Regions from separate parts of the Sporosarcina saromensis genome, predicted to be linked through region 2. Evidence: riboswitches for the same ligand, from Rfam matches in the RefSeq annotation. Region 2 holds a riboswitch; the other holds the start of a gene.
The links. A riboswitch is a leader RNA that binds a small molecule or an ion and turns the genes downstream of it on or off. The one in region 2 is predicted to bind lysine.
Positions count from the first base shown of each region.

Region 1: it holds a riboswitch for lysine, as region 2 does, so the genes downstream of both, ACVHUV_RS09185 (Na+/H+ antiporter NhaC family protein) here and dapA (4-hydroxy-tetrahydrodipicolinate synthase) in region 2, are expected to answer to the same signal.

Region 1 is NZ_CM142738.1:1,855,385-1,866,546, reverse strand. Features, by position in the region: gene ACVHUV_RS09215 (TIGR01457 family HAD-type hydrolase) at 1-301, opposite strand, end outside; gene ACVHUV_RS09210 (DUF86 domain-containing protein) at 304-750, opposite strand; gene ACVHUV_RS09205 (YutD family protein) at 857-1,174, opposite strand; gene lipA (lipoyl synthase) at 1,176-2,135, opposite strand; gene ACVHUV_RS09195 (methionine/alanine import family NSS transporter small subunit) at 2,358-2,465, opposite strand; gene ACVHUV_RS09190 (sodium-dependent transporter) at 2,478-4,019, opposite strand; gene ACVHUV_RS09185 (Na+/H+ antiporter NhaC family protein) at 4,927-6,507, opposite strand; lysine riboswitch at 6,653-6,832, opposite strand; gene yunB (sporulation protein YunB) at 6,888-7,715, opposite strand; gene ACVHUV_RS09175 (bifunctional metallophosphatase/5'-nucleotidase) at 7,773-9,176, opposite strand; gene ACVHUV_RS09170 (sulfite exporter TauE/SafE family protein) at 9,180-10,004, opposite strand; gene ACVHUV_RS09165 (DUF72 domain-containing protein) at 10,008-10,868, opposite strand.
Region 2 is NZ_CM142738.1:1,467,556-1,478,717, forward strand. Features, by position in the region: gene ACVHUV_RS07215 (hypothetical protein) at 1-862, shown strand, start outside; gene ACVHUV_RS07220 (YcaO-like family protein) at 852-2,141, shown strand; gene ACVHUV_RS07225 (CPBP family intramembrane glutamic endopeptidase) at 2,116-2,703, shown strand; gene ACVHUV_RS07230 (MATE family efflux transporter) at 2,992-4,353, shown strand; gene ACVHUV_RS07235 (methyl-accepting chemotaxis protein) at 4,481-6,136, opposite strand; gene ACVHUV_RS07240 (dihydropteridine reductase) at 6,508-7,224, shown strand; gene ACVHUV_RS07245 (DUF421 domain-containing protein) at 7,460-8,188, shown strand; gene ACVHUV_RS07250 (DUF7878 domain-containing protein) at 8,300-8,722, shown strand; gene dapA (4-hydroxy-tetrahydrodipicolinate synthase) at 8,776-9,660, opposite strand; lysine riboswitch at 9,778-9,956, opposite strand; gene ACVHUV_RS07260 (YybI family spore inner coat protein) at 10,138-10,860, shown strand.

The sequences.
Region 1 (11,162 bases), 390 kb from region 2:
CCTCATGAAGCCCTTCTTCTCCAATCATTTTGACCGTTGCATTCGGAAAATGCTCTTTGCAATATTTTGCTGCAGCAATTGCCGATGTCAGAATATGATCTGCCGTCGTCTCAATGCCCATTTTGCCTAGCTTCTGCTTAAATTGCTCAGCGGTCAGTGACGAATTATTTGTTACATAATAAGGTGCAATGCCACGTTCCAACAGCTGTTGAATGAACGACAATGACTCGGGAATCACTTCATTGCCCCGATAGACCGTTCCGTCCAAATCCAAACAAATTGCTTTGTATTTGTCGATCATTGTTATTGCTCCGGACTAAAGGCTGAGACCGGGCCGAGTTCGTTTTCTAAGTAATAACGGACATTATGAGCAAATGCTTGGATTTCATTTTTGTTTTCATAAAGGACATGTTCAATCTCTTTATTATCGACAGCGACAAATTCGCGGACAATCATTTTGCGCAGGCTAAGCACTTTTTTCAGCGGATCTGCCATTTCTTTAGTAATGACTTTTTCATCTTCCATAATGTCGATAATATCATCATAACTTCCTGGATCACGCATGATGAAACCGTCAATCATCGAGTTGCCAACGTCGATGATCGATTCAACAATTGTATGTGCGATGCGTTCAAGGGCGAGTGCATGGATTTTATCTTTATTCCACTGTTGGTGCCCTTCAAATAAGGCCAACAGGCTTTCCATATAAGCTAATGTTTCGTTAATTTTGGCTCGATCGATAAAGTACACGATGATTCCCTCCTGTGTATGGATGATTCCTTTTCATCATATCATATTGGACAAAATAATGAACCGCTCGGCATGCAAGGATTTGCACACGAAGCGGTTCAGCACGTTAGTCTTGTTCAGTTGTAGCAGGTTTCACCTTTCCGACTTTTTGCAAGACGAAATAAGCGCAACCAAAATTGCAGTACTCGTAGAGATAGTCTTGTAATGTACTGATTTTCGACTCGTATGTCGCTTTTGCATTGCGGTCGTCAAAAAAACCTTTTAGGCGCAGTTGCCCGTAGCCCCAGTCGCCTAAGATGTAATCATACTTCGATAGTACATCACTGAAACGGGCGTTTAATGCTTCTTCATTAAAGCCCTCTCTGTAATTCTTAATAATTTCATATTCAAAATTGTTGAGGGTTACCAATCTTCTCACCGCCATTTCAGCTTTTCACTGTAGATTGTAACAGCTCATCCCCAATACGCTGTTTTTCCTTTGCAGCTGCATTAACCTGTTCATCAGCATGGTAGCTTGAACGGACAAGCGGCCCTGCTTCACAATGGGAGAAGCCTTTTGACATGGCAATTTTGCGCAACTCACCGAATTCTTGTGGAGAATAATATTTTTGGACTTTTAAATGTTTTTTGGTAGGCTGTAAGTATTGTCCAATTGTCATAATGTCCACGTTGTGTGCACGCAAGTCATCCATCGTTTCAATAATTTCTTCCATCGATTCCCCTAAACCAAGCATGAGGGAAGATTTTGTTGGAATATCCGGATACATATTTTTTGCACGAAGTAACAGTTCCAACGAGCGATCATACGTTGCGCGTGCCCGGACTCTTGGCGTCAAACGCCGGACGGTTTCAATATTATGATTCAAAATATCCGGTTTTGCATCCATTAACCGTTGCAAGTTCTCTTCCACTCCACCCATATCGGATGGAAGCACTTCAATTGTCGTAAACGGATTTTTTCGTCTGATGGCACGAATGGTTTCTGCAAACACTTCAGAACCACCATCTTTTAAATCATCTCTCGCTACCGCAGTGACAACGACATGTTTCAAGTTCATAAGTGAAACGGAATCTGCTACACGTTCTGGTTCTGCAAGGTCTAATTCGTTTGGTAATCCTGTTTTTACCGCACAAAAACGGCATGCTCTTGTGCAAACTGCCCCTAAAATCATGAACGTCGCTGTTCTACGCTCTCCCCAACATTCATGAATGTTCGGGCACCGTGCTTCTTCACAAACAGTATGTAAATTTTTCTCACGCATCAGTTTCTTCAAGTCCGTATAATTGTCATTCGTATTCAGTTTAATTTTCAACCAATCCGGTTTACGAATATGCTCTTCTTTTTTCCCTATTTCTGGTCTGCAGGACACAATAACCGACTCCATTCCTTTGCTTGTTTGGCATAAACCACTTCTGTCAATGTATCATATTTTCTGACTTCTAACAACTACAACTCCCTCACAATACACTTGAAACATGCTTATATTGATGGTAATTAATTCCGCTAAAAAAGTGTAAAACCGACGAATTGCATATCGGCTTTACACTTTTTATGAATCGATTAAACTTGAACTGGCATCTTGGTCGTTAAACATTGTTCTTCTACATTAAGCTCTGCTTCTCGACTTTGAGATTGCATAGAAAATGCTACCTGCAAGGCCTCCCCAAATAACGAGGATTCCTAGTATCATCATGAAAATTGCTGAACCACTCATATTGAATCCTCCTTATCGATTATCGTAGTCTGTGGAATCGATCGTATTTCTATTCCATTTCATCATTGTAAAGATGATGGCCATGACGATTGCAAACAACGCTACCATCCAACCACTTTGGAAAATGAATGCATCTGGATAGCCTTCGTAGTTGCCGATAATATTGCCTTCGCTGTCTTTATGCAATTTCATCAGATTAATACGTAGTAAATCAAACATCATGTAACCAAGGACGATTGGTGTCACAAATGTTAAACAGATTCTCCAAAGCAAACCGACTTTAATATCCGAAATTTCGTTTGCGTGATTCTCGAACACTTTGAGCTTTCTGAATACCCAAGCGATCAAGAACACTTCCACGAGACCAATTGCCGCAACACCGAATTGGTTAATGAAGTAATCTGCAGCATCTAAGAAGTATAGTCCTCCGCGTGTAGCAAACAAGATTGAAATGATGGAAGCAGATCCTGCACCGAAAAGAACAGCTTTTCGTCGTGAAATATTGAACTTCTCAGATAATCCCGCAATGTATGTCTCACAAATGGAGATGAGTGAAGTAAGACCTGCTAACACTAATGAGAAGAAGAATAAGAATCCAAAGATTCCATTCATGCCCGGCATTTCATTAATGATTTTCGGGAACACAACAAATGCCAATCCAACACCAGCTGAAGCCACTTCTGAGACCGGTTCTCCTGCTTGAGTTGCCATGAATCCTAGTGCTGCAAAGATTCCAATACCCGCTAATAATTCAAAACCTGAATTCGCAAATCCCGTAATGAACGCATTGTTTGTAATATCTGATTTTTTAGGTAAATAACTTGAGTACGTTATCATAATAGCAAATGCAATGGAAAGACTAAAGAATATATGACCGTAAGCTGCTACCCAAACGGTTGAATCAGCTAGTTTACTCAGATCCGGTTTAAAGAAAGCATCCAGTCCTAATGCTGCACCATCCAATGTAACAGCTCGGATAACGACCAAGAGGAACACGACAACCAATGTTGGAATAAAAATTCTGTTTGCTAATTCAATTCCCCGTTTAACACCCGCTAATAGAATAATAAATGCAATAGCCCACACAAGGAGTAATGGTAGAAACACCCCTGGTACAAGGCCACCGACATCACCTGGATTATCCGCTAAGTTGAGGACATCCCCGAAAAGGAAACCTCCAGTATCATCTCCCCATGTTAAATTAAAGGAGTAAATAGAGTATTTCATTGCCCAGGCAATAATTACAGCATAATATGTCGAAATGACAAATGAAACAAAGATGCCCCACCAACCAATCCACTCTGCCCCTTTCCCTTTCATACGGAAGAAAGATAATGGTGCAGATCCACGATACTTATGCCCAATCGTGAATTCCATGATTAAAATCGGGATACCTGCGGTTAATAATGCAAATAAATATGGTATGAAAAATGCCCCTCCACCGTTTTCATACGCAACGTATGGAAAACGCCAGATGTTTCCTAGCCCGACAGCAGATCCGACAGCTGCCATAATAAAACCAGCTCGTGTACCCCATTGCGAACGCTGTGCCATTTAAAGCTCCCCTTTCTAATAGAGTCTTGTAATACTTTGGTATTTTCTGATTATTATATAATCATAAACATAGTATATACGTCTTAGTTAACGTTGTCAAAATATTTTTTATTAAATAACTTCGACACCCGAAATGGTACCTTTCACTCACTACTCAATCGTTACTTTGTCGCGTTTTCGAAAGTTTCACTATTCTTCTATACTATTTCAAGGCTTCGAACTTTTTCATCATAATAGAATTTATGTGTGCTTTTCCTTGAATATTCATTCAGTTCAACGATTGAAGGAAATTGTTTTGCTTATCACCGGAAATGCTGATCCTATTAAATTGAGGTTGATGAGTTGGCTGAGACATTTTTATAGTCTGTGTCTTACTGATTTGTAGCGGGGATTTTCTTACTAGCGTGTCAATATTTCCGTTTATCGACGTCGGAGCTGGGGATTCTCTTGCTGGCGTGTCGATATATCCGTTTATCGACGCCGGAGCTGGGGATTCTTCTGCTAACGTGTCGATATATCCGTTTATCGACGCCGGATCCGGGGATTCTCTTGCTAACGTGTCGATATATCCGTTTATCGACGCCGGATCCGGGGATTCTACGGCTGGCCGTGTCTTTAAACCGTGTTTAATGACGAGAGACCTGTGTGACTTTCTAATAGCGAGTCAATATAGTTCGTTTTATGACACCGGAGCTTTAAAATTTCCTGCTAACGTGTCTTTAAACCATTGCTCATTACGCCAGAGAGACAAATTTCCATTCGGTGAGGCTTTGAAATGGATTGGATGTCTCAGTAGTCCCACTTTCCCCCGGAACATGGAACCAGATATAGATAGAAGTTCCATTAGAATTCAACAAAAATGGAACTGAACAAAGTCAGTTCCATTTTAGCTACTATTGTTATGTGTTTATTCAACGACTGTTGGTTGTTCTACTACTCTTTTATTGCGCGATGTCCAGAATGCGAACAAAGCGATAATGAGTAAGATGACGACGACGAGGCCAATCCATACGGAGCCCGTCACGCCTAAGATGAGGTAGCCGATTGTTGCGACGGTTGCTGCCATGAGTGCGTATGGTAGCTGCGTTGCAACATGATCAATATGATTGGATCCGGCTCCCGTCGAAGAAAGAATCGTCGTATCAGAAATAGGTGAACAGTGATCACCAAATACAGCGCCTGCAAGAACAGCAGATAATGCTGGAAGCAATAACTCTGGTGCTGCGTTTGTCATAATTGTCCCGGCGATTGGTAATAGAATCCCAAATGATCCCCATGATGTTCCTGTTGAAAACGCCATGAGACCTGCTAGGACGAACATGATAACTGGCAAGAAGTTTACCGGAATGTTCGATTGCTCAACAACACTCGATAAGAATGGACCTGTTTCTAAAATGCCGATTAAGTGTGTCAAGCCCCATGCTAACACTAAAATTAGGATTGCTGGCATCATCGCTTTGATTCCTGTCGTAAATGCTTTGCCGACCAATGTATAAGACGCCGTCTCATTCCGTCCCATTTGTGCAATGTAAAGAATTGCGGCTAATATTGTTCCAATTGTTCCACCTGTTACTAATGATAAAGGTACATCGGTGTTTTCGAAAATTGCCCAAATGCTTAGAGAGTCACTTGCACGGTAGCCAGTCCATACCATCATACCGAGCGTTGCGACAATTAATGTCACAATTGGAGCGATTAAATCTCTCACATGGCCGTATCCATGCTCAGGAAAATCTTCTTTTAATTGCCCCGGAATTTCTTTTTCCGGGTCGAATAATTCGCCCGTTTTCTGTGCACGTTCTTCGTGTTTCTTCATTTCAAAGAAGTCAATATTCGTCCAAGCAAAGAAGAAGACCATCGCTAATGTAGCGATAACATAGAAATTCATCGGTGCCATCATAAGAAAAGCTGAAAGTGGTGAATAATTTACAGCAGCCGTAGTGCCCAATATCAGCGCTAATTGGCCGATCAGAAATGCTCCCCAGCTAGATATTGGTGACACGACACAAATCGGTGCTGAAGTTGAATCGATGAAGTATGCTAATTTCGCTCTTGATATTTTGTGCTTGTCTGTGATCGGACGAGCAATTTGGCCAACAGCTAATGCGTTGAAATAGTCGTCCACAAAAATGAGGATACCAAGAATAATGGTCAACAGTTTTGCGCCTCTTCTTGTTTTAATTCGTCGGACTGCCCATTCAGCAAACGCTCTACTGCCACCTGACAAGCTGACAAACGCTGTAATAATGCCTAGGAATAAGATGAAGACCATGATGAAAATATTGTACGTATTAAGTGCTCCACCGTCCCAAAAAGATACTGTTAGAGCGGACCAAATGTTTTTCAATGTGTCTACTGGACCGAAGGATGCTACCAATAATGCGGCAGTTAAAATGCCCGATCCTAGCGATAATAAAACCCTTTTTGTTACTAATACCATCACAATCGCAATCAGTGGTGGTAAGATTGAAACCCATGTACCTATCATACTATTTTCCTCCTCAATTTCTTATTTATCATTGAAGAACAAGTAGGGGGAAATAAAAAGCCGATGCCCTTACACGTTTGTGTGCTAGGCATCGGCTTTTCTACATGTCGTTTGTTGGATAATCTTCGGTGACTTTATCTAACGTACGATCTGTAGCTCATCATGTAGTAAATATACATGACAGTGTCATCCCTGTTCGAAATGACCCCAATATGAACGGATCGGCAATCCTCATTCATATTTCGGCAAAACTTCCTTTCATAGACGGTCTTAGATGCCAATCTTGCGCCTATTACTCTTAAGTCATGCAGCCTCTACCTAATCGGTGTTCCTCTTGTTCTACAACAATAACAGGTTACACGTCAGATTACAAGTAGCTCTTACTCTTTTCCATTTACTCCCGGATAGGGTACTTCGACTTGCGGAGCACTGACATCCCCTTTGCTATAGATTTGAGGGATTGGGCTCTGAATTAAACCGATAGCAACTGGAATCTGTTGTTGCACCGTGCTTTTCGTTGTCGCTAAAGGGACGATAATTTGAACATTTACCGTTACGACGACATTCACAGTCACCATGGCATTATTAATTCCAAATTCTTCAATTTCATGTTTTATCGTCGTTTGAACATCGCCAATGACGTGAAAACGAATCGGGATTTTAGGTCCCAAGTTACCAATAAGGGGGATATTTGTCGCCTGCCCCATCGGTACGAAAAATACGACGCCTCCATATGATTCCATTTCTTCAGGATCGTATTCGATATCCTCACTTAGCGGCAACATTTCCAAGTCGCCTCTTTCAGCAAGCTCTAAATGCGCTTCAACAAGAGTTTGTATCTCTGCCATCGTCTTGCTAATGATTTCAGTGTTAAATGTATTTGTCACCATTCCAGGTGAGTCTGTCGGTACATTTTCAATAATTTCATTCACATCATACATATCTGTCGAGCGGGACTTAATCGCTTGTGTGATGACATAAGCGGCAATTTTCTCGGTTTGGACTTCTGCATACTGAATGTAGATGGGGGTTAGTTTTGAATTGACGATGTACAAAAACATGCCGATTGTTAGGAGTAATGCAGGAAAAAGAATCGGAAACCAACGACGCTTGCGCCTTGGTTCACGGTTATAGTGGCGGGGATATTGTCGTTGAAGACGCCTTGACCGCCTATGAAATTTTCGGGGTGATTGCCCATGAAATCTCAAAACCACTCCTCCTACATAATCTTATGCAGGATAAGAGTGGTTCATTCTAAAAGACTATTATTCATTTTCTTCAAGCAATCCAAGTGATTCCATCATTTCACGTTTGCCATACCAAGCCATAATATCGCGAATTAATTCAGGCATTACATACTCTTTTTCAACATCTTTCAGCATCGGAAAGAAGTAACCAAATGTGAACATATCGAGTGTGGCCAATCGGTATATATGGTCTGTTTGAACGATTTCACTGCCGACCAGCAAGTGTCCATCCCCGTTCATGGCTAATTGTTCAAAGATCATGTTGCCCATAAGTGTTCCGCGGAAACCGAGTCCTTTAATTTCCAACTGCGGCCATTGCTCGTTTTGTGCAGTGTGGTAAACACGCAGCAACTCTTCACCGCGCAATGTTACTACGCAAACGTTGATCGGATGGGGGAGTAACTCGTGTAGATGACGCTTTGTTACCCACCCTTGTTCAAGGCTTCTTAAAAATATGCCCGCATTAAACATCGCACAATCCGCATGTGTATAGGCAAGGAGCGCTTGACCAAAAAAAGTAGCTAACGAACTATTCGCAAACAACTGCTGTTTCAAAGGTGTTTCAATGAAGAATACTTTTTCATCCAATGCGATTTGACCAGCGTTTAGTAACCCGTTCACTTCGCGCACATCATCTTTTCCAGAAGCCAAATCTCCTACTGGGATAACAGTCGCTTGCTTATTCAGCAATCGGTTGCTTTTTGTATCCACTTCTAGCGTCACACGCCCGACGTATTGTCCAAATTTCCCGGTCGCTGCTAATAGCGAATGATGGACAAGTTCGCCATCAGGGAATAAATGATGCGTATGCGCTCCGAGGATGACGTCAATTTCAGGGCACATTTCGGCAAGTAATCGATCTTCATTCACACCTAAATGAGATAAGCAAATGAGGATATCCACTTCGTGACGAATTTTTTCGACGACTGCTTTCAGAGCGGCATGTGGTTCATGAATGTGCCAGCCTAGTTTTGAATAAAAATCCGTATACATCGCTGTCGCTCCGATAACGCCAACGCGAGTCCCCTCGACGGTGCTATAAATTTTATACAGCTTCATCCATTTTGGAATGGACCCGTCAGTTTCGACTAGATTACAAAGTATGACGTCAAAATCCGCACCTTCATAAAGTGTATTCAATGCATTTTTAGATAGCGTAATGCCTTCGTTATTGCCAATTGTCACCGCGTCATACCCTGCGCTGTTCAGCAACGCCACATTGCCTTTTCCGGCCGTTCCTTCTGTAAATGGATGGGAACGATCGACGTGATCGCCGATATCAAAACGGAAACTCGTTTCCGAAGCGTTTGCATGAATTGCTTGTTGTGTAAGAAGATAGCGGCTAATCTGTGGCCAGCTTTCGAAATGACTATGAAGATCATTTGTATGATATATGTGGATTTTTTCGACAAATTGTTCCATTGGTCATCCCCAAATCCCCTCATAGATTGATCGCAATCCGAACAACAATAACATGATGCGTAGCACGAGCACCAATGTATCCGAATCCATTTTTTTATTCAACATCGTACCGATTGTTCCGCCAATATAGGCACCTGGTATGACTGCTAACGCATACAACCATGGTACATGACCGAGGGAAATATGAGTGATTGAATTGACGATAGCAGATAGGAATACGATGAACATCGATGTACCGACAGCAACATGTGGAGGAAATAAGAATAACAAAATGAGTGCTGGGACAATCATCGTGCCGCCACCAATGCCGAATAATCCAGATGTAAAACCGATTGTAAATGTGAGAATGAGTGCAAACCATATCGGATAACCATACACATGTGACTCCCCGTGTTGGTCAACGAATGTCATTTGCTTGCCTCGATCGACAAACCAGTGGATGGGTTTTAAGTATTTCCTTGCTAGCAATAAAATAGATAGGACGAGTAGTAGAATTCCAAAATACAAATTAAAGGATGGTAAATCCAGTCCTTTATTCACAAAAGCGCCGATCATTGTCCCGGGAATAGAGCCTGCAAAAAAGATCCAGCCTGTCCGATAATCGATTGTTTTCACTTTTACGTGTGAGAGCGTTGAAGATAGACCATTGAAGATCATCATGATGACGGAAATGCCGACGACGCTTTGAGGGGTGATTCCTGGAATGAGTCCTAAATCAATACCGATTAATAATGTTAATGGGACAAGAATCGTTCCACCACCAAGGCCGACAATCGAACCCATAATGCCGGAAATCGCCCCAATCAATGCTAATAATATATATGCCACTTCTTATTCCTCCTCAAAGATGTCGAGCTGCTTAGGTGCGAGCGCTTGGAAGTCGATGCCCATCATTTTTTGAAGGCGTTTTGCATTTTCAGCTGCATGACCACCTGAGTTGTTATTGAAAATGACGTATACGTGCTCCGTTTCGCTTGTTACTTGTCGAATTGCTTGCTCGATTTCCATTAGTTCTGCATGTGAATAATCGTATAAATACCGCACTTCTCGCCACGCTTCATTGTTACCTGTGCGATTGCGCCAACCGTTTACGTTACGGCCATGAATGCGAAGGAGCACTTTATCTTTTCGTGTTGAAACAGCTACGAGAGGGACGCTCCCTTCTCCATCTTGAGGTTCGTCGCACACTGAATGGATGAAGTGATGTTCGCGTAAAAAGGTGAGGGTCTTTTCGCGCATGGCTTCTGTATACCACGACTGGTGGCGAAATTCGATGGCGACGTCATACCCTTCCAATTGGTGCCTGATGAAGCGGAGTTGCTCGACATTTTCGCGTTTGCAATCAAACCATGGTGGAAATTGCACGAGAATCATAGCCAGTTTAGCTGCTTCACGCAACGGCTCGATAGATCGTTTAAACTGGACGAACATTTCTTCAGGTGTTTCATAAGGTAATTCCCCGCGTTGATGCCCTGTCATCCCTTGGTATGCCTTCACGACAAACTGAAAGGTTTCAGGTGTTTCAGAAATCCATTTGCGGATATTGCGTTCGGGTTGGATTGCATAGAACGAAGCGTCTAGCTCAACGATTGGAAAGTGTGCACTATAATCTTGTAATTTTTCTTTTGCGCTGGAAGAAGGATGATAGACATCCGGATGGTCGCCCCACCCTGTCAATCCGATGTGAATCACGTCAATCCCCCGTTTCGTTTTTTTTGAATGAATAGTGTCATCATATCATAGGAGGAGTTGGTACTTCTGTTATTTTGCATTGGGCTGGGGATTCGCCGGGTTATGCGGCGTTTGGCGGAGTTATGCGGCGTTTCGGAGAAGTATGCCGCGTTTGGCGGAAGTATGCCGCGTTCGGCGGAGTTATGCGGCGTTTCGGAGAAGTATGCCGTGTTCGGCGGAGTTATGCGGCGTTCGGCAGAAGTATGCCGTGTTCGGCGGAGTTATGCCGCGTTTTGGCCCAAGTATCCCGCGTTG
Region 2 (11,162 bases):
TATTTTGAGAAAAGGTGCTCTCCATCAGACAGAGTTGGTCATCGATAAAGAGAGTAGTTCTCCAACGTTTATCAAACTTCTTGAAGCGATATTGGATGGTGAAGAAGTAACAATTGAATCCAATCATATCCATCAAAATGATTTCAAAACGTTATACAATTATGGAATCATCCGTAACAAGATTCAATCAGGCGCAACACTCGTCATGGTTGAAGACCAACAGGTGTTTGACATGGTCAAAAATAGCGTGCCGGGCAGTAACGTTTTCAAAAGATCTGAAATCATCTCAGATGCTGATATGGATTTGCTTAGCGCTGGTACAAATTTTTTAAAGGTAGATGCTTCTATGGAAACGGCACGAGAAGTCTTTTCGTCGTATTCCTCGGTGTATTATATAGCTACTCTAAATGAACGCCGTAATGTACAAACAGTTAATAAACTGATGGTTGCTTTAGATCAGAGCTTTTTTATGGCACTATTTGATAATGAAAACTTTTTGTTGTTCGGAGTCGAACCTAAATTGACGGGCTGTTACGAGTGCCTAGAAAAGAAAATATTGTCTCGTCTTCACTATCAAGCAGAAACCCAATTTGTCTATGATGATTTTGAAGTGACCAGTGCAGAATTGCTAGTTGGTTTAGGGTTAATCATGAAAAATATCGAGCAAACAGAAGTAAATGGCATGTCTATGCTCACGGGAGCTGTCCTCTATTATTATTTCCCTAACTTTGAGTATTCCTTTGACTTTAATCGAAGAACAATCCTATGTAATACGTGCGCTGGTATTCATCAAGTAGATTTTGATGAACAGAATGTAGCTTCAGTCAATATTACGAAGGAGTTACTTGCAAATGAAAGTTAAATTGACTGATCAACATATTGATGATCGTATGCGCCATTTTGACGGAAAAATTGCCGGACTATGGAAATCTCCAGATAAGTTTTATCGACTACGTTCATTTCCATTGCCGGATTTTCATTTTATCACTTCTAATTATCCAAGCTTCGAAAAATTTGTATACGACCAAGATATCCATTTTACCTATCACTTGAGCGGTTATGGCAAGTTATATAATGAAACAAGAATGTCGTTTTTAGGGGAATCAGCCGAAAGGTTTGCTTATGCTTCACAATTTAGAGGGCTTCAGCATTTAGTTGTAAAGAGAGATTATGAAACGCTTCAAAAAGAAGTGGATACTGGGGATCTCATATGTCCACTTGAATATGTGAACTTGCTCTATGACGATCAAGATTGTCGTTATATACAGCCTACAGATGAGCTATCATGGGTAAAAATGAACGCTCTAAACGAACCAGGCAAGTTTGTGTATATCCCCATGCAATTAATGGTATCAGGCACTCACTTTTTAAAGAAAGATGAAAAGATTGCAGCTCCGAATGCAGTCTCGACAGGAACTGCCTCTCATGAGACATTTGAACAAAGCCTTGAAGCTGCAATTATTGAAATCTATCAATTGGACTCCTACAATTTGTATTGGTTTGGGGGATTGCGGTGTGAAGATATTACAGATGATTGGAGAGGGCTAATCGATAAGATACTTGGCGATTCATCTTTTTATGATTATTTTGATGTCACGATCATTGATATAACACTGGACAAACCTATTCCGATTGTCATGTGTGAAATAACATCTAATTGTCCCTATATGCCTCGGTATACAGTTGGAATCCAAGGGTCCTATTCGCTAGAACGTGCAGTATATCGATCATTGATGGAGACGCTTGCCATCGTTGAATATAATATGAATGCGAGTTGGACGCATGCAGAGACATTCCACTCGGTTTTGAATCAAACAGTTTTTGATAACCTTGATGACAATGTTCTTTTTTATGCTCGAAAGGGAAAGCCGGAAAATCTAGCCTTCCGAGAAAGTACATTACCAGCAAGCCAAAGGAGCGAAAATCTTAAAGACTTAGTAAAGAGCGTTCCATCCTTCAGTCAATATGCAGCATTTTTAAACATTACACCTTCTGACTTCTTAGGGTCTCAACAAGTAATTACCCGAGTTGTTATACCAGAATTACTTCCTTTGTGTACACCGAGTTTTCCACAAAAATATCATCCAAGATACAATGGCATCGGAGGCATTTTAAATGATCTGGTCCATCCTCTTCCATAGAATTGTTACCATTCTCATCTTTTTTCCAGGCATTTTTTATTTACTGTTTGATAAAACAAACATTGCACGAAAAGGGACAACCGACAAATTTGTATATGCGTTACTAAGTTCGATTTTTCTTAGTTTTTTATTTGTCCGGGATCTAAGTATTCTTCTATTTTTATTTTTGTGTATCGCGATTCCATCAGTGCAAGCAATCCTTGAACTGAAAAGCGCGAAGCACTTTTTCAAAGCCTGTAAAGAGAAGAAGTTCCTTTTGCAAACGCTGATCCTTATTCCGATATTAGAAGAGTATATTTTTCGTTTTGTGATGTATGAGTTGCTTACAGCTCACGAAATTCCGACCCTATTTTATATAACCTTTTCGTCTTTGGCATTCACATTTATTCATTACTTTCAGCTTAAAGCAAAAAGTTATTACAAATTAGTATTAGGAATTATGTTGGCAATCGTCTATGTATACACAGCGAATCTTTTTGTTGTTATTCTCATGCATGTACTCTTTAATGTACTCGTTTATTTGTTGAAATACACCAATCATTACAGAGGCTATCAGACGTAATCAGGATGCTCTGTATGAATGCAATACCATTATTCGCAGGCATTGTCAGTATTCCTATTAACCTTCACTACAATTGAAGCGTCATCAAGACTGTAGTGGAAATTTGGAATGTGGACAAGCCTGTTTTAAAGTGTATTTTTTTAAAAACGCAGTACTTCTCATATGGAATATACATAGCGGGGGAGTTAGATACATCTTTTATTCAGCATAAAGGTATTTGACTATTCCCTTATGAATGAAATTCACGTAGACTTATCTCCATATGCTTATGGAAAAGAAGGGTAATCAATGAAAAACGAAACGAATAAATATCAAGACCAATCTTTGTTTAGTATTACGTGGCCGCTTTTTATTGAGATATCTCTCCATATGAGCGTTGGGATTATCGCGACATTAATCCTAAGTGGTTATTCAGATAAGGCTGTTGCGGGTGTTGGGGTTGCCAATCAGATTGTTAACATCTTTATTCTTATTTTCAACGTAACTGTAATAGGAGCAATGATATTAATTGGGCAAAAGTTAGGTGGAAACCAATTAGACCGAGCTCGTCAGCTTGCACGTTCAGCAGTTGGAATAAACTTTTGGATTGGACTAACGATGACTGCAGTTGTTGTATTGTTTGGTGGGGTATTTTTAAAGTTTTACGGACTGAGTGGAGAGATATATGATTTTGCTCTCACGTTTCTAACCATCACAGGTTTTTCACTCATTCTTGAAGCAATTTCTCTTGCGTTAAGTGCAATATTACGTAGCTATGGTCATACAAAAGAAGCGATGTACATGACGGTAATTATGAATGTAATCAGTGCTACAGGATACTTCATTGCAATAAAAGGATTGTTTGGCCTTCCTGTCACAGGAGTAGTCGGTGTTTCGTATTCGATTATTGTTGCGAGGGTATTTCTAATTCTTGCACTTTTATACTTTGTCTATAAAATATTACATTTAAAGTTCTCGATAAAAGATTTTGTATCTCTTCAAAAATCCGATATGAAGGAAATCTTTCACATTGGGCTCCCTTCAGCTGGAGAAAATCTTTCTTACCAGCTTTCACAAATCGTAATTACGAGTTTCGTTGCAATGATTGGGGATGAAGCATTAGCAGCCCGAGTGTATATCCTTAATATCTCAATGCTTTGCTTCCTATTTACAATGGCGATTGCTCAAGGGACGCAACTATTGATTGCACGTTATATTGGGGCTAAGGATTATGATCGAACGTTGAAGCGTGGCATTAAGACGTTGAAAATTTCGATGGCTGTTTCATTGGCTGTATCGCTAGCGATAGCTCTTACTGGGGAACCAGTGCTGGCTGTATTTACATCAGAACCTAGTATTATTGCAATCGGACTTCCGGTATTATGGGCCATTGTATTTATTGAACCAGGTCGTGCGATGAACATTGTTTTAATGGGGTCTCTTAAATCTGTTGGCGATGTTCGTTTCCCGGTTATTATTGGAGTGATTTGCATGTGGGGCGTTGCAGTTGTATTCAGCTACCTATTTGGAATCGTCTTTGGGCTCGGGTTGCTTGGAATTTGGATTGCGCAAGGATTAGATGAATGGATTCGTGGAACCTTTGCATTAAGAAGATGGTTATCTAAGCCTTGGATGAAGAAAAAAGTAGAGAAGCAAGCAATAGCAAGTTAACGAGTACTTGATTTTGGGATAAATAATTTCGATCTGTTTCCTACTCAATGGCTGTCGTAGTCAAAGTTCATAATGAAGACCAGGCAATCCCAAATAGGAAAGCCTGGTCTTTTATCGTTTGCTTGAATTACAATTTAAACTGTCCAACCATTCGATTAAGTTCTTCTGCCAATTCGGCAAGGTGTTCTGAACTTCCTGCAACTTCTTCCATTGAACTGCTTGCTTGTTGGGAAGAGGCGGTTACTTGTTCTACACCTGCTGCTGATTCTTCGGATAGCGCAGCGATTTCTTCAATTGATTCGTTCATGTCCTGACAACTTACAGCCGTTTTTGCTAAGTTGGTTGAAACGACTTTAATGTTGTCGACCATTTCTATGAGTGCTTCGCTAATTTCGTTAAATGTTTTGCCAGTTGCTTCGATTTCAGTTGTGCCGTGTTCGACTTCTTTGTATCCAATCGTTAACGATTCGGCAACTGAGCTTGATTCGGTTTGAATATCCGTTACAATCTCTGTTATATCGCTGACGGATAGGGCTACTTGTTCGGCAAGCTTTCTTACCTCGTCTGCTACGACGGCAAACCCTTTGCCGTGTTCTCCAGCTCTAGCTGCTTCAATCGCTGCGTTAAGTGCTAAAAGGTTCGTTTGATCTGCAACATCTTTAATAACGGTGACGAGTTGTGAAATTCGTTTTGATTGATTGTCTAAGTCTTGTACTTTTGTGACGGCTTCTTTTACGATATGGTTGATTTTTACCATTTGCTCCGTAGAAGCATTCATGAGCTGACTTCCATTCGTCGTTAGCTGCAATACTTTTTCTGAGTTTGTTTGGATTTTTTCGCCGCTGTCGTTTGCTTCATCGACCATTTCAGTAAGTGATCCCATATTTCCCGCTAAATCACTTGCATTGTTCGCTTGAGTCTCAGAACCCGTTGCAAGTTCAACCATTGTAATTGCAACTTGTTCGGTGCCTGCTTTTACTTCGCCTGCAACTTGTGTTAACTCTTCACTTTGACTCGAAACTGCCTCAGACACTGTATTCATTTTTCGAATCATATCACGCATGCTGTCGTTCATATCGTTTGTAGCATCCACTAATTGACCAACTTCGTCTCGTGAATGGATGAGTAATCTTTCGTTGCTCAAATCACCTTCCGCTATCGATTTCATTCGTAGCATGACCAAACGTATCGGCTTTGCAATCGTGTTTGCTGTAAATAGGCCGATAATGATGCTAAGAACGATCGACAAAATGACGATGACCGTCGTGATCACGATGGTTGTTTTACCGCTTGAAATAATGGATTGCCCTTGTTGATTAATGCTCGCTTCTCCGTTTTGAGCTAATTCTAAATAGCTTGTTTGGAGCTCTTGTGCAATGATTAGCATTTGCCCCATATTTTCTTTTGCAGATTCTTTGTTTCCTCGTTTGTATTCCTCAAAAATATTTTGGGAGATGAAGTCTGCCCAATCATCTGTTTTGGTTGCTAAAGCAGAGAATTCTTCTGTATGGTTCAGCTCTTGTACAACCGCTGCATATTCCTTGCCGTTTTCGTTGTATTGATTGAATCGGTCAATGAACTTTTCTTCTCCGTCTATGAAGAAGGCTCTCGTTGCAGAAACTCTATCGGAAACGGAAGCTACTAATCGCTCATTAGCGATGAGCAACTGCACTTCCTTATCAATGATGTCTTGTGTTCGCTTATTGACGGTGTTGGCGGATAAAAGGCTATACACGCCTAAACCTAGGACGAGTACAACAACGATTGAAAATCCGAATAACACTTTGGCTTTAATACTTTTGAAACCTAGTCGTTTTTCATTTCCATAATCTTCTGTCTGCTACTATTTTCTAACAAATAAAATCATTATTAGTTCTAAAGTTCTGTAACGATTCACCTAACTAATATCGGTATCGTTTAGGACATGTTAAGTAATTTGTATATTTTATTTTGAAATGTTTTCTCATTTTCTTGCTAGATAGGTTTAGCAACAAAATGAGGTCGGATCAAAAGCAAAAATGATAGCGAAAGGTACATCAAAATATAGAAGGTGCACAATATTATTTAGAATTTTAGAGAACTTAATTGAGAATAGTTTTCAATTGATGTATAGTAAGTAGTGAGAATTGCTATCAATGAAAAGGGGAATCGATTATGCAAATTTATTGGACGAAAATAAATAAAATTATTGATGAAACACCTGAGGTGAAAACTTTTTTATTAGACTGCCCACAAGATTTCACATGGGAAGAAGGGGCTCATACCCATTTTGCGTTGAAAGGATTTAATGCAGAAGAAAAGCCAAACCGTAGTTTGATTCGACATATGTCGATATCGACTTTGCCTCATGAGCAGTCAATCGGCATTACAACGAGAATTCGTGAAAAGTGTTCGGAGTTTAAAACGATATTAAAGACAATCAACGTTGGGGATGAAGTGGCGATTTTTAAAACGAGCTCGAATGTACCGCTAAAGAGGGAAGGGAAAAAGGTATACTTATTGTCATCGGGTGTCGGTCTAGCAACATTTAGACCACTCGTGCTCGACTATTTTAAGCGTGCGGATGATGTAAGTGGCGTGCACTCTTTAAATATAGATTCCTCAACAGACTATTTGTTTACCGATATTTTCACATCGGCTGCTGACAAAGAATTCACTGCAATGTTTGTGAATAATCGTAAAGACTACTATGAAGAAGTGAAAAAACTAGCAGCAGACAAAGAAGGGATTTTCTATGTCGTCGGTAGCGATGAGTTCCTTTTACAAAATATTGAGTTGTTGCGTCATGAAGGCATCCCAGATGAGCAAATGATGTTGGACAAACATGAGTGGCAACTGACGGAGTTCTTTTCTTTAGTGCAGACAAATTAAGAAGCGTGAATGCTTCTATACACACGTAAAAAATTAAGTAGTACTTTACATTGAAATTAATAGACCGATGCACGATCCCCTCGTTAACGAGCTCGAGGGGCTATTTATGTTGAAGAAATTACTTGAAATTATGTATAGAAATCAGAGTGAAATCCTTTTAGTATAAATACAAAATACAAAGGCAAGCATGAACGAAGAGACTTTCTAGCCACATGTCGATAAATGAGGTGTTTTGGTGGAACATGCTTTTCAAATCGTGAAAATCTTAGGGAGGATTGTAACGATCCTGCCACTCGCATTGTTTGCTACGATCTATATGGGAAAACGTTCAATCGGTGAATTACCGGTATTTGATTTTTTAGTCATTCTAACGTTAGGAGCCGTTGTCGGAGCTGATATTGCTGATCCAAAGATTAATCATATTTATACGGCTGTCGCAATTGTTGCCATTGCATTGCTACAGAAGTTTACCGCTAAAGTGAAGATGAAACATCGTAGGATTGGCCGTATGTTGACATTTGAACCGACAATTGTCATCTACCAAGGGCAGTTTTTAGTGGAGAAAATGAAAAAAATACAGTTTCCAATTGATACAATCTTACAAATGCTAAGGGAGCAGCAAGTGTACAATGTGAAGGACGTGGAGCTAGCCATCATAGAGGCAAATGGGAGTTTGTCTGTGAAGTTAGTAGCAGAGAAAGAATCTGTACGAGTCGAACACGTTCATCCAAACACATACACAAGCAAGGGAATTGACGTACCAGTTATCATTGAAGGGAAGATTTACACGGAAGTTTTGTTAGCAAGAAACTTAAATGATGCATGGCTCTATAAAGAATTAGAGCAAAAAGAAATTCATGACGTAAATGGTGTATTTTATGCAGCTGTTAACAACTTGAACGAACTACATGTCAGTATGATAAAAACAGAGGAACCAAAAAACCTTCCACCTATTCTGCATTAATAGGGGAAGGTTTTTTGCGTACAACTTTCCTCGATTTTGAACGATACGTACCATTCGGTGATGGCATGCTAAAATACAAGCATATATATTGCTTGGAGAGGGGTTGGAGATTTGACTAGCTTGCAAATACACTCTCAGGTTGATACGACAGTTGAGATTGAGCAGAAATTGATTCGCCAAAGGAATGGGAAGTTGTTAGTGGATATTCAAGGAAAGTTGGAAATCCTGGTGAACGGCAAGTGTTTCTTTTTAGAACCAGCACTTGCATTGCTTGAATTTGGAGTGGCATTGTCAAAATGGGACAGGATGAACGATTTTTACTATTACACGATGGAACATGACGAAAGAGAAGGTCCGATTATTGCATTCCTTCATGATGATAGAGGGTGGCGATTGGACTCGATATGGAGAGAATTTGATTGTGAAGAGCGACTGCCGGACTACACAATTACAGAGGCTATCGATCATTTCTTAGCGAATGTAGATGGTGCATTCATGCGCTATTACGGCATAAATACACGCGATTTTATCTAAACAAAAGCCTGTGCGGGGAGTGTTACACATTTCCTGCACAGGCTTTTTACATGTTAGGAAGCTACAACTTCATGAATTGTTAAGACTTGTTGCAAAGTACGTAGCTGTTCATTTGTCAATGGAACCATTGGTAAACGCACGCCGCCTACAGGAACCCCGTTTATGTTCAATGCGGCTTTTACAGCAGTTGGATTTGGAGCTGAGAATAAGGCTTTCATGATTGGTAATAATTTGCGGTGTTCTCTTGCGGCAACATCGGTGTTGCCACATTTAAAGTTTTTAATCATCGTTTGCATTTCATTGCCAACAATATGAGAAGCAACAGAAACGACACCTGCTCCACCAATCGATAGGATGGGAATCGTCAATCCATCGTCACCACTATAAAGAGCAAAGTTCTTTGGAGTGCGTTCAATAATTTCAACCATTGCATCTAGATTGCCGCTTGCTTCTTTAATGGCAACGATATTCGGTATTTTTGCCAGACGAACGATCGTATCAACAGACATGTTGACGACGCTGCGGCCAGGGATATTGTAAAGCATTACGGGTAAAGATGTCGCTGCAGCAATTGCTTTAAAGTGTTGATAAAGTCCTTCTTGGCAAGGGTTATTGTAGTAAGGCGTGACGAGCATGACGGCATCTACACCTACATCCTCTGCAAGCAAAGTCAGTTCTATTGACTCTTTTGTGTTGAACGAACCTGTTCCCGCAATCACCGGTACTCTGCCATTTACAACGTCCACTGTAAACTTGAATAACAGCACTTTTTCTTTCTCTGATAATGTCGGGGATTCTCCTGTCGTTCCTGAAACGACTAATGCCTCTGTCCCATTTGCTAGCAGATGGTTAATTAAGTTCCTTGTCGCTGGGAAATCAATCTCTCCGTGTTCATTAAAAGGTGTCACCATAGCAGTTACAATTTGTCCGAAATTCATCTTTCTCCACATCCTATCATTTTTTAATAAAAAAGAGGGAGAAGGGCAGTTGTAAATGAACGCAAAAAGCAACAACGAGGGCTCGTTGTTGCAGTGAAATAATAAATTATTTCTTTTGCATAAGATAGCCCTCCATATAGTTTCCTATATGACAATTCTGTGTTTGTTCAACCCAGAACCAGCTTCGAGACTTATGAGCATCTCTCCACTTCGGCAAATTCCCCTTTCCACAATTTTCGTCGGATCTCATATTCCTCGAATTGTGTACTGATGGTCTTTGCGCCTCTATCCTTACTTCAAAACTTTCGAAATAAGTAAATTTTTAATTACTCCTACCATACCTCTTCTTAAAACAGAATGCAAGTGAAATATGTGAAAATTATTTTATTACGCAAGAATAAAAGATGTTAAACGGTAACAATTCCAACATTCGTCCATAACATAGTTACTAAAAGTATGCATGAAAAGGGGAGTATGATGAATTATCAAGTTAATTCACCAAAGCATCATCCAATGGTAGTGGCGTTCGCTCAAGGGGATGTGAATGGGGATCGTGTAATGGACCAAGTGTATTTGACGGGTACGAAAACGCCGGACAGTCCCTTTACACAAAATATTGTATTGCACATTCGAGACGGAAGAACAGGAATAATCGGCTCTATCCCATTACCGGAAAATACAGGTTACAATCCGACACTTTTCTTAGGTGATTTTACGGGAAATGGTGTGGATGAAATTCTGATCAGCATCGCAACCGGTGGGAGTGGCGGAATTATGAATGCTTACATTGTCTCTTATATTGGAAATCAAGCAAGGTTTATCTTTGACTCAAGTGTGTATAACAACCGGTACACATACAGCGTAAATTATTTGGATCAGTATAAAGTGGAACTCATTAGTGATGCAAATAACGAGAAATATTTAATCGACCTTTCTCTCAGGGATAAATCATATTTGAACGAAATTTATGCTGCAAACGGCAAATTAAAGCAACCAATTACTGGATTTGTAAATCCCTTAAGTGGCATATATCCTGTAGACTTCGATTTGAATGGTGTAGACGATCTCCTGATTTATCAAAAGATTGCCGGACGGTATAATGCAGATTCTTTAGGGTATTTCTTAAATACTTTAGTTTGGAAAAACAATCGTTTTGTTTTACAAAATCAGTATGTCGCTATATATGGCACGGAAATGTAATCGTTCGCTTTAATCCAATTAACATGGAAAAAGTAGTTAGGTGAAAATAGATTTACCTGACTTTCGAAATTACTAGAACTTTTATGCTACTCCAACTTTGGTTTTCCGTAAATTTCTTGTAGAAAAGCACGAATTGCTTTGTTACAATAAGAAAAAAATAATTGCTCTTTAATTCGGTCCAGAGAGGCTGATAAGGCTGCTGATATAGTTGAGTTCGCGTAACTCGGTTTTTTCATGCCCTTTTGTCCTCTGTGAGACGATAGGGTTTTTATTTTTGCTTTTTTTGTAAGTCCTCTTTTAAT